DNA from 2 places in the Streptomyces daghestanicus genome. Region 2 is predicted to be linked to the other one. Evidence: riboswitches for the same ligand, from Rfam matches in the RefSeq annotation. Region 2 holds a riboswitch; the other holds the start of a gene.
The links. A riboswitch is a leader RNA that binds a small molecule or an ion and turns the genes downstream of it on or off. The one in region 2 is predicted to bind cobalamin.
Positions count from the first base shown of each region.

Region 1: another riboswitch for cobalamin. It lies ahead of Sdagh_RS00725 (cobalamin biosynthesis protein); the one in region 2 lies ahead of Sdagh_RS13795 (ribonucleoside-diphosphate reductase subunit alpha).

Region 1 covers NZ_BNDX01000002.1:134,268-140,980, forward strand. Annotated here, with positions in the region: gene cobN (cobaltochelatase subunit CobN) at 1-44, opposite strand, end outside; gene Sdagh_RS00720 (cobyric acid synthase) at 41-1,552, opposite strand; gene Sdagh_RS00725 (cobalamin biosynthesis protein) at 1,549-2,493, opposite strand; adenosylcobalamin (AdoCbl) riboswitch at 2,614-2,690, opposite strand; gene Sdagh_RS00730 (hypothetical protein) at 2,965-3,186, opposite strand; gene Sdagh_RS00735 (inorganic phosphate transporter) at 3,205-4,461, opposite strand; gene Sdagh_RS00740 (class II aldolase/adducin family protein) at 4,712-5,383, shown strand; gene Sdagh_RS00745 (alpha/beta hydrolase family protein) at 5,467-6,585, shown strand.
Region 2 covers NZ_BNDX01000008.1:985,290-992,002, forward strand. Annotated here, with positions in the region: gene Sdagh_RS13775 (extracellular solute-binding protein) at 1-118, opposite strand, end outside; gene Sdagh_RS13780 (GntR family transcriptional regulator) at 567-1,331, shown strand; gene Sdagh_RS13785 (DUF3311 domain-containing protein) at 1,465-1,731, shown strand; gene mctP (monocarboxylate uptake permease MctP) at 1,728-3,338, shown strand; cobalamin riboswitch at 3,561-3,683, shown strand; gene Sdagh_RS13795 (ribonucleoside-diphosphate reductase subunit alpha) at 3,809-6,202, shown strand; gene Sdagh_RS13800 (ribonucleotide-diphosphate reductase subunit beta) at 6,253-6,713, shown strand, end outside.

The sequences.
Region 1 (6,713 bases), on a different contig from region 2:
AGCAGGTCCGTGTCGGCGGTCGACAACAACAACACTGTGCTCATGCGGGCGCTCCCGGTGGAATGAAAGGCAGTCCTTGTGGCGCGCCGGACTCGATGAGCCGCCACAGCGCGTCCGTGTCCGCGTGCTGTTCGATCAGGTCGCCGAGCCGGTCGAGCTGCTCCTCGCGCAGCGCGGCGAAGCTCGTGGCCGGGGCCGGTACGAAGCGGCGGCCCGCGGCGGCGGCCACCTCGCGCAGGAACGCCCGCCGGAACCCGTCCGACTCCAGCGAACCGTGCCAGTGCGTGCCCCAGGTCTGGCCGACCCGGCACCCGTCCAGGAAGGGGGCGCCGCCCATGACCTCGGCGACGCCGTGATGGATCTCGTACCCCTCGACGGGTTCGCCCAGGGCCGTGCCGACCGGCCGGGTGAGCGTCTTCTCCGCCGCGAACCGCACGCGTACGGGCAGCAGTCCGAGCCCGTCGACGTGCCCGGCGCGCGACTCGACGTCGTCCTCGATGTGCTCCCCGAGGAGCTGGAAACCGCCGCAGATGCCGAGGACGGGCCGCCCCTCGGCGGCCCGGCGCGCCAGGGCGTCCGCGAGCCCCCGCTCGCGCAGCCACGCCAGCGCCCGGACCGTCCCCCGGGTGCCCGGCACGATCACCAGGTCCGCGTCGGCCAGTTCCTCCGGCCGGTCCACGAACCGCACCACGACGCCCGGTTCGGCGGCGAGCGCGTCGACGTCCGTGAAGTTGGACATCAGCGGCACCGCGCAGACCGCGATCCGCAGCACGTCCTCCCCGACGGGGGCGGTCACCCGGGACTCGCGGACCGCGCCCCGCAGGGACACCGCCATCCCGTCCTCCTCGTCGATGCCGAGCCCGTGCCGGAACGGCAGCACGCCGTACGTCCGCCGCCCGGTGAGGCCGCGGAGCATGTCGAGGCCGGGTTCCAGCAGGGAGACGTCCCCCCGGAACTTGTTCACCAGGAACCCGGCGACCAGCGCCTGGTCCTCGGGCGCGAGCAGCGCGACCGTGCCGAAGAAGGACGCGAAGACGCCCCCTCGGTCGATGTCGCCGACCACCAGCACGGGCAGCCCGGCGCCCCGGGCGATCCCCATGTTGACGATGTCGGTCCGGCGCAGGTTGATCTCGGCCGGGCTGCCCGCCCCCTCACAGATCACCGCGTCATACGTGCCCCGCAACTCGGCGAGACAGTCGAGGACCGTGCCGAGCAGCTGCCGCTGCCGCCCGCCGTGGTAGCCGCGGGCGGTCATCTCCCCGACCGGCCTGCCGAGCAGCACGACCTGGCTGCTGCGCTCGCCACCGGGCTTGAGCAGCACCGGGTTCATCAGCGCGGTCGGTTCGACCCGGCACGCCTGGGCCTGCATGGCCTGCGCCCGCCCGATCTCCGCGCCCTCGCGGGTCACGAACGAGTTGAGGGACATGTTCTGCGCCTTGAACGGCGCCACCTTCACGCCCTGCCGGACCAGCCACCGGCAGATCCCGGCGGTCACGACGCTCTTCCCGGCGTCGGAGGTGGTCCCGGCGACGAGCAGCCCCCCACCGTTCACGCTCCACGTCCTCTCATCAGCACTCCCGCGCCCGCGCACACGCCGAGCGCGAGCAGACCCACGCGCCGCGACAGCCGTACCGCCCGCTCGACGTCCGCGACCCGGACGGCCCGCCCGCGCGCCCCGTTGAGCACCGGCCGGTGTTCGACCCGCCCGCCGTACGCCAGCGTCCCGCCGAGCCGCACCCCGAGGGCGCCCGCGAACGACGCCTCCACCGGGCCGGCGTTGGGACTCGGATGCCGCCCGGCATCGGCCCGCCAGGCCCGTACGGCACCCCGCGGGTCGTCCCCGGCGAGCACGGCCAGGGCGGCGGTCAGCCGCGCCCCCGGCCAGCCGGCCACGTCGTCGAGCCGGGCGGAGGCCCAGCCGTAGCGCCGGTGGCGGGGCGACTTGTGCCCGACCATGGCGTCGAGGGTGTTGACCGCCCGGAAACCGAGCAGTCCCGGCACCCCGGCCACCGCTCCCCACACCAGGGCGCCCACCACCGCGTCGGAGGTGTTCTCGGCGACGGACTCCACCACGGCCCGCGCGATCCCGTCGGCGTCCAGCGCCCCGGGGTCCCGGCCGCACAGGTGCGGCAGCCGCTCCCGGGCCGCCTCGACGTCCCCGGCCGTGAGCGCCCGGCCGATCGCGCGGGCCTCCCGGGCCAGCGAGGTCCCGCCGACGACGGTCCAGGTGGCGGCGGCGGTCAGCGCGACGGAGGCGGCGGGGGAGCGGCGTACCGCACGGGCGGCCACGGCGCCCAGGGCGACGGCGCCACCGGCGCACACGGCGGTGTGCAGGGCGCCCGCGCCCCGGTGGTCACGCCACAGCACTCGTTCCACGGCACCGGCGGCGCGGCCGAACACGGCGACCGGATGCCCGCGGCGGGGATCACCGAGGAGCAGGTCGCCGAGGAGGCCGGCGGCGGCGCCGTACGCGAAGACGCGTTCGGCTCGCACGGGGGATCAGCCGGTCACACGGCGGTCGGGAGAGGCGGACCTGCGTTCGCAACGGCAGCCGGGCATCGCGTTATGTCCTCACTCAGGGTGTCCACGCCCTGGTTCGACGAGACCGGCGGTGAGAGTTCCTGGCTCCCGGGGACCACTCCCCGGTCACAGTGGCGGGACCGCGCCGGATTCGCACCGGGCTTCCTCTCCTGCCGCCGTACATGGCCCCGGAAGTCCACCACGCCCCGAGAACGCCCGTCAACTTGCCGTTGACCTGGGCGGGGGCGATGTGCCGAGGTCCACACGGCCGACGGTCCGTCAGCGACGCCGGAGCACCGGCGGGCACGGGGAGGGATCGGGCGGCTGATGGCGCGCACGGCGAACCGCCCCGTGCGGAGGCCGGCGGGTACCGGTCCGGACGGGGCGGGCGAGGGCCGGGCGCGTGCCGCCCGCCGCGGGCGGCTCAGGCCACGCTCGGACGGCTCAGGCCACGATCAGATAGATGCCGTACGCCACCGCCGCCGCGCAGGCCGCGAAGCAGGCGTACGCGCCGGTGACCGCGAGGGCCGCGGAGCCGCCCCGCGCGGCGGCCCGCTCCTGGCGGGAGAGGCCGGCGATGCCGAGGGTGAACAGGGCCACCAGGGCGACGGTGGCCACGAGGCCGACCCCGAAGACGGAGCCGAGGGCTGCCCAGTCGATCTTCATGCTTCTCTTCCTCGGGCGTCAGACGGAGGTGGCGGCCGGACGGGCCGGGGCGTCGGGAGCGATGTCCTTCTGGGCGGGGAAGGCGGCCGCGAGGCCGTCGGCCGCCGGCACGCCCGCCGGGGGCGGGGCCACGGCGGCCACCGCCGCCGTCACCACGCCGGCAGGTTCCGGTTCGTCGGGGGCGGTGACGTTGGTGTGGTCGACGACCTCGCGCCGGGAGATCCGCCAGATCGCGAAGCTCGCGGCGACCAGCGCGACCGCGATCAGCGCCGTGCCCCAGTCGCCGAGGCCGCAGACCCACTCGGCGAACGCGGCGACCAGGGCCGCGGCCGGCAGCGTCAGCCCCCAGGCGACGAACATCCGCGTCGCCGTGGACCAGCGCACCACGCCGCCCTTGCGGCCCAGCCCCGCGCCCATCACCGCACCCGAGACCGAGTGCGTGGTGGAGAGGGAGAAGCCGAGGTGGGAGGAGGCCAGGATGACCGTCGCGGCGCTGGTCTGGGCGGCGAAGCCCTGCTGCGGTTCGAGGTCGGTCAGCCCCTTGCCCATGGTGCGGATGATCCGCCAGCCGCCGAGGTAGGTGCCGAGCGCGATGGCGAGGCCCGCGGAGAGGATGACCCACACCGGCGGGTCGGAGTCGGGGGCGAGGGCACCGCCCGCCACCAGGGCGAGGGTGATGATGCCCATGGTCTTCTGCGCGTCGTTCGTGCCGTGCGCCAGCGAGACCAGGCCGGCCGAGGCGATCTGGCCGACGCGGTAGCCCTTCTCGGCGGCCTTGCCGTCGGCCCCCCGGCTCATCCGGTACGACAGCCGGGTGGCGACCAGCGCCGCGACGCCCGCCACCACCGGGGCGGCGACCGCCGGGAGCAGCACCTTGGTGACGAGGACGTCGCCGTGGACCGCGCCGACCCCGGCCGAGGCGATGGCGGCACCGATCAGGCCGCCCATGAGGGCGTGCGAGGAACTGGACGGCAGCCCGACCAGCCAGGTCAGCAGGTTCCAGAGGATCGCGCCGACCAGGGCGGCGAAGATGACCTCGGGACGGATGCCGGTCTCGTCGACGAGACCCTTGGAGATCGTGTTGGCGACCTCCACGGAGAGGAAGGCGCCCACCAGGTTCAGCGCGGCGGACATGGCCACCGCGACCTTGGGCTTGAGCGCACCGGTCGAAATGGTGGTGGCCATCGCGTTCGCGGTGTCGTGGAAACCGTTCGTGAAATCAAACGCGAGTGCGGTCACCACCACAATCGCGAGGATCAGCGAGAAGCTTTCCATTTACCCAGGCAATCGTTCGAGGTCATTGGCTGCTCGACCGTAGGTAACCAGGGTGAACGGAAGATGAACTGAGGGGGGCGCGGTGGTGTCCGGAATCGGGGCCACCGGAACCCGCCTCCGCCGGCCCCGGGCCCGGAGGGCCGGTTTCCGCCTCGGGGCGCCCCGCCCGCCTGGCAGGATCACCGCAGCGCCGCCGGCCGGCGGCGGGAACCACAGGGGCGTACGGGACGCCCCGGGAGGAGGCGGGGCCGTGCAGGAGTCCGCGCAGAGGCGTCCGCGACCGGAGGAGACGCGAGCCTGGGAGTCCCTGGTGGCCGCCGCCCGGCGCACGGTCGCCGACGGACTGGTGGTCGGCACCTCCGGCAACGTCTCGGTCCGCGTCGGCGACACCGTGCTGGTCACCCCCTCGGGCGTGCCCTACGACCGGCTCGCCCCGGCCGACCTGACCGGCGTCGCCCTGGACGGCCGGCAGGTCCTCGGCACCCTCGTCCCGACCAGCGAACTCCCCCTCCACCTCGCGGTCTACCGGGCCACCGACGCCGGCGCCGTCGTCCACACCCACGCCGTGCACGCCACGGCCGTCTCCACGCTCGTCGAGGAACTGCCGCTGGTGCACTACATGGCCGCGGCGCTCGGCGGACCCGTCCGGGTCGCCCCCTACGCGACGTACGGCACCGACGAACTGGCCGCGCACGTGCTGCGCGCCCTCGACGGCCGCTCCGGCTGCCTGCTGCGCAACCACGGCACGGTCACCCACGGCGCCACCCTGGACCAGGCGTACGACCGCACGGCCCAGCTGGAGTGGATGTGCCGCCTGTGGCTGACCGCCGCCTCGGTGCCCGGCCGCACCCCGGCCCTGCTGACCGAGGAGCAGGTCGCGGAGGTCGGCGAGCGGCTGCGCGGGTACGGGCAGCGCCCCTGACCGCACACCGGCCCGGCCCCGGGCCTCCTCCCTCCGCCGCCCTCCGGTGGCTTACGACGGAGCACGCCGGGAAACTGGGAGCTGTGCGCACCGTCACCGCAACGACCGCCGCCGTCACCGCGGCCCTGGCAGCCGGCGCCGCGAGCGTCGCCGCCGGCCGCCTCGCCAGCGACGCCGCGCTCAAGGCGCCGCCCGGCCGGCCCCTGCCCACCGAGCCCCGGCTCACCGTGCACGGCACCGCCGCCGGCCAGATCACCCTCACCCGGCACCTGGCCAGCCTGCGGCCCGGCCGCTACGGACTGGCCGGCGACGGCTCGCACGCCGTGGTGGGCCCCGTCCTGCCCGGCGACCGGCACCCGGCCGACGCCGTCGTACGCCGCCTCGAACGCGTCACACACGGCACCCTCGCCCCCGGCGACAAGGCCTGGCTGACCCCCAACCTGTACGTCGGCAACCCGGGCACCGCGCTGGGCCTGCGCTACGCCGACGTCCAGATCCCCGGCGAACTCGGCGCCCTGCCCGGCTGGTTCCTGCCGGGCCCCCGCGCCACCTGGATCATCGCGGTGCACGGCCTCGGCGCCACCCGCGAGCACGCCCTGAACCTCATGGCCCTGCTGCACCGCCTCGAATTCCCGCTGCTGGCCCTCGCCTACCGGGGCGACGCCGGAGCGCCCCGCCCGCCGGGCGGCCTGCGGCACTTCGGCGAGACCGAGTGGCACGACCTGGAGTCCGCCGTCCACTACGCCGTCGAGCACGGCGCCCGCCGGGTCGTGCTGCTCGGCTGGTCCACCGGCGCCACCATGGCCCTGCGCACCGCCGCCCGGTCCGACCTGCGCGACCACATCTCCGGGCTGGTCCTCGACTCCCCGGTCCTCGACTGGCGGACGACCGTGCGCGCCCTCGCCGCGGCCCGCCGCACCCCGGGCGCGCTGCTCCCGCTCGCGGTCCGCGCCGCCCAGGGCCGCACCGGCCTCGATGCCGCCCGGCCCGGTGCCCAGGACCGCCTGGACGTCCCGGCCCTCGTCTTCCACGGCCCCGCCGACACCGTCGCCCCCTGGCGGCTCTCCCGCCGCTTCGCCGACGCCCACCCCCGGCTGGTCGCCCTGCACACCGTCCCCCAGGCCCCGCACGGCGCGATGTGGAACGCCGCGCCGGACCGGTACGAAGAGGCGCTGCGCCGCTTCCTGACCCCGCTGGCCTGACCGGAGACCCGGCCGGGGCCGCGCCCCCCGGCCGCGCCCCCCGTTCCGCTCACGAGTGTCCGCAGACCCTGCCACGACCGTGCCGAGCCCCTTGCGACAAGGGCCGGCCGCGCCGTCGCCCCGCCCGC
Region 2 (6,713 bases):
ATACGGTGAGGGTCTGGCCCTTCGTCCCGGCCTCGCTGTCTCCGCCGTCGCCCCCGCACGCCGCGATGGAGACCATCATGCCCGCGACACCGATCGCGGATATCAGCTTGCGCTTCACGCCACCCTCCTCAGGGATGCCACAACCCCCCTGCCTCCCCGCGGTAACTCGCCGACGCGTGACCGCCCTTGGGGCCGGGACTGGACCAATGGTGTAGACCAGTAGGGGGAGACTGGCCCAGACCAATAAGCCTGTCAAGGGTGTTCCACCACCCGCCGGGCCTCCGTGATGCGACCGAGATATGCAGGGTTCCTCCATTTCGCGGGCCGCGGATCGAGCCCCGTCCACGCCCGTACCAGACAGCCGCCGACTCCGGCCCGAAGGCCGTCCGGACGCGCGTACCACCGGGTCTTGACGGCGCGGTGGACTAGACCAACGGGGGCCCCGGAGGTATACAGAGGGAGTCACGGAGCGTGCGGGACCACCCGGTGCCGAGCCGTGCCACGATGTGAGCCGTGGCCGACGGGGAACGTCGGCCGCGACGGCACCCGGAGCCGGGAAGGCGGAGATGAGCACCGACGTCAGCAGTGCGGAGAACGAGGGTGGGGCGAACGTCCGTACCGCGCGCGTGCCCAAGTACTACCACCTGAAGAAGCACCTGCTGGACATGGTGCGCACGCAGGCACCCGGCACCCCGGTGCCGCCCGAGCGCACCCTGGCCGCCGAGTTCGACACCTCCCGCACCACCGTCCGCCAGGCCCTCCAGGAACTGGTCGTCGAGGGCCGGCTGGAGCGCATCCAGGGCAAGGGCACCTTCGTCGCCAAGCCCAAGGTCTCCCAGGCGCTGCAACTCACCTCGTACACCGAGGACATGCGCGCCCAGGGTCTGGAACCGACGTCCCAGCTGCTGGACATCGGGTACATCACCGCCGACGACCGCATCGCCGCGCTCCTCGACATCACCGCCGGCGGCCGGGTGCTGCGCATCGAGCGGCTGCGGATGGCCAACGCGGAGCCGATGGCCATCGAGACCACCCACCTCAGCGCCAAGCGCTTCCCGGCGCTGCGCCGCTCCCTGGTCAAGTACACCTCCCTCTACACCGCCCTCGCCGAGGTCTACGACGTCCATCTCGCCGAGGCCGAGGAGACCATCGAGACCTCGCTGGCCACCCCGCGCGAGGCCGGGCTGCTCGGCACCGACGTCGGCCTGCCGATGCTGATGCTCTCCCGGCACTCCCTGGACCGGACCGGGCAGCCGGTGGAGTGGGTGCGGTCGGTGTACCGGGGCGACCGCTACAAGTTCGTGGCGCGGCTGAAGCGGCCCCAGGACTGAGCGGGCACCGGGGCCCCGGGCGGACCGGGATCTCACGGACCGATATACGGACAAGGGCTTCCGCTGTCGTGTAACCGTCACCTAGATTGCCTCCGCATTACAGAGGTGATCGCCCAGGGGACGGAGCCGCCGCATGTCGCAAGCACCGCAAACGAGCAGAGGGCCGGTGGTGACGCCGGTGCGCGTGGTCATCGGGATCTGCCTCGTCGCACCGTTCGTCGCCATGCTGTGGGTCGGCTCCTACGCGAAGACCGACCCGGCCTTCATCGGCATCCCGTTCTTCTACTGGTACCAGATGGCGTGGGTGCTGGTCTCGACGGCGCTGACGGTGATCGCGTACAAGCTGTGGCAGCGCGACCAGCGCGCCCGGCGTGCCCCGCAGGGGGGTGCGGCCAAGTGAACGGCGGCGTGAACGGCGTGGCACTCGCCGTCTTCATCTTCTTCTTCGTGCTGGTCACCGCCATGGGCTTCCTCGCCGCGCGCTGGCGCCGGGCCGAGAACGAGGCCAGCCTCGACGAATGGGGGCTGGGCGGACGGTCGTTCGGCACCTGGATCACCTGGTTCCTGCTGGGCGGCGACCTCTACACGGCGTACACCTTCGTGGCCGTCCCGGCGGCGATCTACGCGGCGGGCGCGTCCGGTTTCTTCGCGGTGCCGTACACGATCCTGGTCTACCCGCTGATCTTCACCTTCCTGCCCCGCCTGTGGTCGGTCTCGCACAAGCACGGGTACGTGACGACCTCGGACTTCGTGCGCGGCCGGTTCGGCTCGAAGGGCCTGTCGCTGGCGGTCGCCGTCACCGGCATCCTCGCCACGATGCCGTACATCGCGCTCCAGCTCGTCGGCATCCAGGCGGTGCTGGACGTGATGGGCGTCGGCGGTGGCGAGGACACCAACTGGTTCATCAAGGACCTGCCGCTGCTGATCGCCTTCGGTGTGCTGGCGGCGTACACGTACTCGTCGGGGCTGCGGGCGCCCGCGCTGATCGCGTTCGTGAAGGACACGCTGATCTACCTCGTGATCGCGGTCGCCATCATCTACATCCCGATCAAGCTGGGCGGCTTCGACGACATCTTCGCGGCGGCCGGGGAGAAGTTCGAGGCGGCGGGGGCGGGCGGCGTCACCCCGCCCGACAGCGGCCAGTGGACGTACGCCACGCTCGCCCTCGGCTCCGCCCTGGCGCTGTTCATGTACCCGCACTCGATCACCGCGACGCTGTCCTCGCGCAGCCGCGAGGTGATCCGCCGCAACACCACGATCCTGCCGCTGTACTCCCTGATGCTGGGTCTGCTGGCGCTGCTGGGCTTCATGGCGATCGCGGCCGGCATCAAGGTGAGCAACGGCCAGCTCGCCATCCCGCAGCTCTTCGAGGACATGTTCCCGGACTGGTTCGCGGGCGTGGCCTTCGCGGCGATCGGCATCGGCGCGCTGGTCCCGGCGGCCATCATGTCCATCGCCGCCGCCAACCTGTTCACCCGCAACATCTACAAGGACTTCATCAGGCCCGACGCCACGCCGGAGCAGGAGACCAAGGTCTCCAAGCTGGTGTCGCTGCTGGTGAAGGTCGGCGCGCTGGTCTTCGTCCTCGGCATGGACAAGACGGTCGCGATCAACTTCCAGCTGCTCGGCGGCATCTGGATCCTGCAGACCTTCCCGGCGCTGGTCGGCGGCCTGTTCACCCGCTGGTTCCACCGCTGGGCGCTGCTGGCCGGCTGGGCGGTCGGCATGGTCTACGGCACGCTCGCCGCGTACGGCGTCGCCTCGCCGACGCAGGCGCACTTCGGCGGCTCCTCGAAGGAGATCCCGGGCATCGGCGAGATCGGCTACATCGGCCTCACGGCGTTCGTGCTGAACGTGCTGGTGACAGTGGTCCTCACCGTCGTCCTGAGGGCGGCCAAGGCCCCCGACGGCATCGACGAGACCAGCCCCGAGGACTACACGGCCGACGCGGGCGACCCGGGCGTCCGGACCGAACTGCCTCCGGCCACAGCAGGCACCTCCCACTGAGGCGCCCCGAAGGGGCGCGGGGAACTGCGCGGACAACCGGGACGAACCCGAAGCGGGCCGCCGGCGAGAGCCACACCGGCGGCCCGCACCCACATCCACACCCACCCACACCGGCGGCCCGCACCCACCCACACCCACATCCCACCCCATCTCACCCCGCCCCATCTCACCCCGCCCCCGACACAACATCTGGCCCCACTCCGGCGACACGGCACAACATGTATGCTCATGCTCGCTGTCGCCGCAGGGGAATCCGGTGCGAATCCGGAACTGTCCCGCAACGGTGTACCGCGTGCGCACGCACGCCGGTCCAGTCCGAGTACCTGCCGACGGCGCGCCCGGCCATCCGGTCCGGGCGCCTGACGTCCGGGCCTCGTGGAATGGGCCGGTGGACGCGACGCCGCACCGCGCGCTCGTGAGCTGCCCCTGCCCTCCGCCAGGCCCCGTGCCGAGCGAGGGAAAAGCCCCACGTGACCATCGCGCCAGCCGACGCCCCGGCGACACCCACCGCGACACCCACCGCTCCAGCCGGTGCCCCGGCGACAACCGCCGGCACCGACGGGGACGGCCCGGGTGCCGCCCTGCTGCGCACTCTGACCGAGCTGACCGCCGACCTCCCCGACACCGACCCCGGCCGGGTCGCCGCCGCCGCGCTGCGCGGCCGGTCCGCGTCCGGGGCCGCCCCCGAGGTGGACGCCGAACTGCGGGAACTGGCCACGGAGGCCGCGGCCGGCCTGATCTCCGAGGACCCGGCCTACTCGCGGCTGGCCGCCCGCCTGCTGACCCTGTCGATCCGCGCCGAGGCCGCCTCCCAGGGCGTCACCTCCTTCACCGGGTCCGTCGCCACCGGCCACCGCGAGGGCCTGATCGCCGACCGCACGGCCGGCTTCGTCCGCCGGCACGCGGCCCGCCTGGACGCGCTGGCCGACCCGGCCGCCGACGACCGCTTCGGCTACTTCGGCCTGCGCACCCTGCACAGCCGCTACCTGCTGCGGCACCCGCTCACCCGCAAGGTGATCGAGACGCCCCAGCACTTCCTGCTCCGCGTCGCCGCCGGCCTCGCCGCCGACGAGTCCCCCCGCTCCCTCGACGAGGTCGCCGAGCTGTACGGCCTGATGAGCCGCCTCGACTACCTCCCGTCCTCCCCCACCCTGTTCAACTCCGGCACCCGGCACCCCCAGATGTCGTCCTGCTACCTCCTCGACTCCCCCGGGGACGCCCTGGACTCGATCTACGAGCGCTACCACCAGGTCGCCCGGCTCTCCAAGCACGCCGGCGGCATCGGCATCGCCTACTCCCGCGTCCGCGCCCGGGGTTCCCTGATCCGCGGCACCAACGGGCAGTCGGGCGGCATCGTCCCGTTCCTGAAGACGCTGGACTCCTCCGTGGCCGCCGTCAACCAGGGCGGCCGGCGCAAGGGGGCCGCCGCCGTCTACCTGGAGACCTGGCACGCGGACATCGAGGAGTTCCTCGAACTGCGGGACAACACCGGTGAGGACGCCCGCCGCACCCACCACCTCAACCTCGCCCACTGGGTCCCGGACGAGTTCATGCGCCGCGTCGACGCGGACGCCGACTGGTCCCTCTTCTCCCCCTCCGACGTCCCCGGGCTGACCGACCTGTACGGCGCGGAGTTCGACGCGGCCTACCGGGCGGCCGAGGCGGCGGGCCTGGCCCGCAGGACCCTGCCGGCCCGCGAGCTGTACGGCCGGATGATGCGCACCCTCGCGCAGACCGGCAATGGCTGGATGACCTTCAAGGACACCGCCAACCGCACCGCCAACCAGACCGCCGAGCCCGGACACGTCATCCACTCGTCCAATCTCTGCACGGAGATCCTGGAGGTCACGGACGACGGGGAGACGGCGGTCTGCAACCTCGGCTCGGTCAACCTCGGCGCCTTCGTCACCGGCGGCACCCTGGACTGGGAGCGGCTGGACGCGGCCGTCCGCACCGCCGTCACCTTCCTCGACCGGGTCGTCGACATCAACTACTACCCGACCGGGCAGGCGGCCCGGTCCAACGGCCGCTGGCGCCCCGTCGGCCTCGGCGTGATGGGCCTCCAGGACGTCTTCTTCACGCTCCGCCTGCCCTTCGACTCCCCCGAGGCACTGGACCTCTCCACCCGGATCGCCGAGCGGATCATGCTCGCCGCGTACGAGACCTCCGCCGGCCTCGCCGAGCGGCACGGCCCGCTGCCCGCCTGGGAGAAGACCCGGACCGCCCGCGGGGTCCTGCACCCCGACCACTACGGGGTCTCCCCCACCTGGCCCGAGCGCTGGACCGCCCTGCGCGAGCGCGTCGCGCGGACCGGGCTGCGCAACGCGCTGCTCCTCGCCGTCGCCCCGACCGCCACCATCGCCTCCCTCGCGGGCGCCTACGAGTGCATCGAGCCGCAGGTGTCCAACCTGTTCAAGCGCGAGACGCTGTCGGGCGAGTTCCTCCAGGTCAACCCCTACCTGGTGGCGGACCTCAAGCGGCTCGGCACCTGGGACGCCCGCACCCGGGAGGCACTGCGCGAGGCGAGCGGTTCGGTCCAGGACATGAGCTGGCTCCCCGAGGACGTCCGCCGGCTGTACCGCACCGCGTGGGAGATCCCGCAGCGCGCCCTGATCGACCTGGCCGCCGCCCGTACCCCCTACCTCGATCAGGGGCAGTCCCTGAACCTGTTCCTCCAGACGCCGACCATCGGCAAGCTCTCCTCGATGTACGCCTACGCCTGGAAACGGGGCCTGAAGACCACGTACTACCTGCGTTCGCGCCCGGCGACCCGGATCGCCCGCGCCGCCCGGGCGCAGCCGGCCCCCGAGGCCGCCGCCGCCTGCTCCCTGGAAAACCCCGAGTCCTGCGAGGCCTGCCAGTGACCACCGCCAAGAACCTGCTCGACCCCGGCTTCGAGCTGACCCTGCGCCCCATGCGCTACCCCGACTTCTACGAGCGCTACCGGGACGCCATCAAGAACACCTGGACCGTGGAGGAGGTCGACCTCCACTCCGACGTCGCCGACCTCGCCCGGCTCACCCCCGGCGAACAGCACCTCATCGGCCGTCTGGTGGCCTTCTTCGCCACCGGCGACTCGATCGTGGCGAACAACCTGGTGCTGACCCTCTACAAGCACATCAACTCCCCCGAGGCTCGGCTCTACCTCTCCCGCCAGCTCTTCGAGGAGGCCGTGCACGTCCAGTTCTATCTGACGCTCCTGGACACCTACCTCCCCGACCCAAAGGACCGGGCCGCCGCCTTCGCGGCCGTGGAGAACATCCCCTCGATCCGGGAGAAGGCCGGGTTCTGCTTCAAGTGGATCGACTCGGTGGAGGAGATCGACCGCCTGGAGACCAGGTCCGACCGCCGCCGCTTCCTCCTCAACCTCATCTG